Regions from separate parts of the Paraburkholderia agricolaris genome, predicted to be linked through region 1. Evidence: predicted binding sites of a transcription regulator. Region 1 holds the regulator's gene; the other holds the start of a gene.

Region 1 (2,457 bases):
TGATAAGTGACGACGAACTCGTTGAAGCCGCGATAGCCCGCCGTGGTTTGCGGCGGTTGCGGTGGTGTCGCGTTGTTCTCGCTATGGGTTGGGCCGTTGGTTGTGCCGTTGCCCGTGTCGTTGCCCGTGCTACCGGCAACAGGCGGGGCTGGTTCCGGTGCAGGCCCTGGCGCGGCAGGTGGAACCGGCGGCCGTTCGCCCGGGTTGCCGCGCGGCGGCATGCCGTTCAGCAAGGCCGCCACGCCGTCGGGTGTCGCATAAGCGTCGACCAGTGGACCGATCAAGGCCACGCCGATCATGGCGCCAATCGCTGCGAACGGATTACCGTTGCCATGTCCGTCGAGCCTACGCGTGAGCAGGCCGGTGACCTGCTGTTTCAGGCTCTCGCGCAACGCGGGAAAATCGACGTATTTATTGACGGTTTGCGCATCACGTGCGTCCGCCGCGCGCTTGAGATTATTTAGCGCTATGTAGGGCGACGCATATCCGAACCCCAATGCGGCGATCACCACAATCACAATCAAAGTGACGATCAGCGGCCGGGTAGCGCTACGTTTCGTGCGAGTTGAAACTGCCATCGAGCGGGACTCTCTATCAGGTGTCATCTAACGTGGACCGCGGCCACGTAAAAACGATCCCATACGATGCAATATCCGGGAAGGCCGGGCGGCCGAGACTCTATGCCGGGCGTCGCAGGCTGCGGGGCACACGCCGGGCGTCGCATGCGGGCTATTGCATGTCGCGCGCGGCATCCCGTGCGCTGCATGGCGGCAGCCGGTTGCAGCCGGTTGCCGCCAACCCGCCGTGCAGCTTATGCCTCGAACACCGCGCCGTGCACGTTGGCTTCGTCGGCGATGCAACGATCGATCATGCGGCACACAGCGTCTACCGTGCCGACCATGATCAGCCGCGACGGCCCATGATAGACGCGCACCGGCGCACGGCGCGCGGGTTCAGCCGTATTCAGCCCGGAATTCAGTGACACGCGCGCAAAAGCCGGCAACGAGGACGGCAAACCTGCTCCTACGCCGGGCGCGTCGAACAGCGATAGCGATGGAGTGCCGGCCGGGGACGCCTCGATTAGCGAACAGGGCACCAGCTTGCGCAGATGGCGCAGACGACCGAACTGGCGAAAAGGCAGCAGGCGGGCAAGGCGTTCCATGAGTCTCTCCAGGCGATTCAACGTTGGGGCAGCTTTGGGTTGGCGCACGCGCAGGGCTTAGAACTCGCCCGGGCGGATCAGCCCGACGGCGATACCCTCGAGCGCGAATTCCGCACTGCCGGTTTCAACGAAGATGTTGTCGTAATCGGGGTTCTCGGCGATCAACTCGATGCCGTTCGGCCGGCGCTTCAGGCGCTTGACCGTTACGTCGTCGCCAAGGCGCGCGATGATGATCTGACCGTCTTTGGCTTCGCTTTTCTTCTGTACCGCGAGCAGGTCGCCGTCGAAGATGCCCGCGTCGCGCATGGACAGCCCGCGTACTTTCAGCAGGTAGTCCGGCTTGCTCGAGAACAGTGCCGGGTCGCACGCGTAATGCTGCGAGATATGTTCCTGCGCGAGGATCGGACTACCCGCCGCAACGCGGCCGATCAGTGGCAGCGACAGTTGCATGATGCTGGCGTGCGGCAGCGTGAACTGGTACGGCGAATCTTCGGCGCCCCCAAGCAGGCGAATGCCGCGCGATGCGCCGGCCGCCAGTTCGATCACACCCTTGCGAGCCAGCGCCCGCAAATGTTCTTCTGCCGAGTTGGCCGAGCTGAAACCCAGCTCGGCGGCGATTTCCGCCCGTGTGGGCGGGAAACCGGTGCGTTCGATGGCCCGGCGGATCAAATCGAAAACCTGCTGCTGACGTGCGGTAAGTTTGGTCATGGCGCCACTGTATGTATGAACAGGTGCCTGTATTTTTATACAGTATTCCGCGCAATTCAAGCTTTACTTTAAGTTCGTGCCCTGGGGTGGCGCTCCAGCGCCGCAAACGGACGTCATAACACCCGTTTTCGTGCCGCAACGCCTTATCCGGCCGTCATTACCACTTTTGCGTATTAAAGAATGAAGAAACATTATTTTTAATGATGAAAGCTCTTCGATAGACTTTCCTTCGAGTTGGGGCTCATGTGCACGTGACCGCGACGCAAAACAACACCACACGCTGTTTCAGCGGACCACCACGCGGAGAAAGTTGGCATGAACCATCAAGGCACGGGGCTGGCAGGCAAGACCAGAAAATTCATTGCGGCGCTCGCTTTCGGCGCAGTCGGCACGATTACCGCGGCCGGCGTCGTGACGCAGGCACATGCAGCGGACACGACGCTGCTGAACGTGTCGTACGACCCGACACGCGAGTTGTACCAGGACGTCAACCAGGCATTTGGCAAGGAATGGAAGGCGAAAACGGGCGAGACGATCACCTTCAAGCAGTCGCACGGCGGCTCGGGTGCGCAGGCGCGTTCGGTGCT
Region 2 (2,457 bases), 1.6 Mb from region 1:
CGGAAGTGCGACATATCCAGAATGCCGCGATCGCGCCGGTTTAACCCGAGCCGCCGCGCCGCCTTATGGAAGCGTTGCTTCAGCAAGTCTGCCCACAACCCTTCTCCCTTCATGCGAGTGGAGAAGTTCGAGTCGTAGTCTTTCCCACCCCGCATATCGCGCACGCGACTCATCACCCGGTCAGCACGATCGGGGAAATGTGCCGCGAGCCAATCCTTGAATAGCGGTGCCACTTCCCACGGCAAGCGCAACACGATGTAGCTTGCATTGCATGCGCCCGCCTCGGCACAGGCTTCCAGCACCCGCTCCATGTCCTGCTCGGTGACGAATGGAATCACCGGCGCGATGCTCACGCCAACGGGAATACCCGCCTCACTCAGCGTACGGATGGTGCGCAATCGACGCGAAGGCGTAGCCGCACGCGGCTCGAGCGTGCGTGCAATATCCGCATCCAGCGTGGTGATAGTAATGGCCGCCATGAACTGCCCGCGCGCCGCCATAGGCGCGAGCAGATCGATATCGCGCTCGATCAGCGACGATTTGGTGATCGCCGCAAATGGATGCTCCCGCTCGCTGAGCACTTCGATCACCCGCCGTGTAAGCCGCAAGTCGCGTTCGGCCGGCTGCCAGGCGTCGGTAATCACGCCGAGTGCGATCGGCTCGGGTACATAAGACTTTTTCGACAACTCGCGCTCGAGCAATTCCGGCGCGTTGATCTTCGCGTAAATGCGGCTTTCGAAGTCGAGACCGGGCGAGAGCCCCAGATAACTATGTGTCGGCCGCGCGAAGCAGTAGATACAGCCATGTTCGCAGCCCCGATAAGGGTTCAACGACACGCTGAACGGAATATCCGGCGACGCATTGCGCGTGAGAATGGTCTTGACCCGCTCTTCGAACACCTGCGTGCGCAATACCTTCGGCTCGCCGTCTTCCTCGGACGACGAAACCCAGCCGTCGTCCACCCCTTCGCGCTGGTCGACTTCATAGCGGCCCTGCATGTTCGTTACCGCGCCGCGCCCCTTGCGAGGCGCGGGCGGAGCGATCGGAAATTCGTTCGCGAAGTCGGGGTCGGGGTTGGAATCGGTCACGGCTGGAGCACGTAAAAAACGAGAAACGGCGCAAAACACCTGTATAAATATACAGTGTTTACGCCGTTTGTCGAGCCCAGCTAAGGACCTTCGTGGCCAACTAATCGCCAACCGCAATCGTCAGCGTTTCCTTGATCTCTTCCATCACCACGTAGCTCTTCGACTGCACGGCGCCAGGCAGTTGCAGCAGGATGTCCCCCAGCAGTTTGCGGTAATCGGCCATCTCACCGATACGCGCCTTGATCAGATAGTCGAAATCGCCTGACACGAGGTGGCACTCCAGCACCTCTGGGATCTTCTGCACCTCGCGGCGGAACTGGTCGAACATGTTGCCGCTTTTGTGATCGAGCGTGATCTCGACGAACACCAGCAGCGCAGCACCCAGCTCAGCCGGGTTCACCCGGGCGTGATAGCCGATGATCACGCCGTCGCGCTCCATCCGCTTGACGCGCTCGATGCACGGCGTAACTGACAACCCGACCTGTTCCGCGAGGTCTTTCATTGCCATCCGGCCGTCCTGTTGCAGTAGCCGCAGGATCTTGTGATCGAGTTTGTCGAGAGCCCGGACCGGTTGGCGCTGTGTACGCATAGTGTTTTTGCTGAAAATCTTGAAAATACAATAACAAAACCTGCCTGACTGTTAATAGTATAGCGGTTAACACTGGGCGATCCGCGTTACACCTCGTTAATCGAACGAATTCAACGAATCGACGAGCGCGCCGCCCTCAGACCTTTCTCTGGAGCAGTTATGCGAGTCGTCGTTTTGGGCAGTGGCGTCGTCGGGGTGACGAGTGCTTATTATCTGGCGCGTGCCGGTCATGAAGTGACGGTGATCGATCGCGAGGCCGGCCCTGCGCTCGAAACCAGCTTTGCCAATGCGGGCCAGATATCGCCGGGCTACGCGTCGCCATGGGCCGCGCCGGGCGTGCCGTTAAAGGCCGTCAAGTGGATGTTCCAGAAACACGCGCCGCTGGCAATCCGCCTCGACGGCACGCAATTCCAGTTGCAATGGATGTGGCAGATGCTGCAGAACTGCACGTCGTCCCGTTATGCGGTGAACAAGGGCCGCATGGTCCGTCTCGCCGAATACAGCCGCGAGTGTTTGCAGGCGCTGCGCGCCGAAACCGGCATCCAGTACGAAGGCCGCACAGGTGGCACGCTGCAGGTGTTCCGCACGCAACAGCAGTTCGACGGCGCCGCGAAAGACATCGCCGTGCTGCAGGAAGCCAACGTGCCGTACGAACTGCTGTCGCCGGCCGAACTCGCGCAGGCCGAACCGGCACTCGCCGCGGTCTCGCACAAGCTCACGGGCGGTCTGCGCCTGCCGGGCGACGAAACCGGTGACTGCCAGATGTTCACCACGCGCCTC

The links. The regulator LexA, encoded in region 1, represses DNA repair genes until DNA is damaged. The targets are predictions, from matches to a motif close to ACTGTATNNNNATACAGT.
Region 2: GH665_RS04425 (PA0069 family radical SAM protein) is a predicted target of LexA. The motif match lies at 1,127-1,144, and genes of this name have one in related genera.

Annotation. Positions count from the first base shown of each region.
Region 1 covers NZ_QPER01000001.1:2,580,626-2,583,082, reverse strand. Annotated here, with positions in the region: gene GH665_RS11555 (DUF2939 domain-containing protein) at 1-578, opposite strand, end outside; gene GH665_RS11550 (hypothetical protein) at 812-1,162, opposite strand; gene lexA (transcriptional repressor LexA) at 1,220-1,870, opposite strand; gene GH665_RS11540 (sulfate ABC transporter substrate-binding protein) at 2,186-2,457, shown strand, end outside.
Region 2 covers NZ_QPER01000001.1:973,042-975,498, reverse strand. Annotated here, with positions in the region: gene GH665_RS04425 (PA0069 family radical SAM protein) at 1-1,088, opposite strand, end outside; gene GH665_RS04420 (Lrp/AsnC ligand binding domain-containing protein) at 1,189-1,677, opposite strand; gene GH665_RS04415 (D-amino acid dehydrogenase) at 1,837-2,457, shown strand, end outside.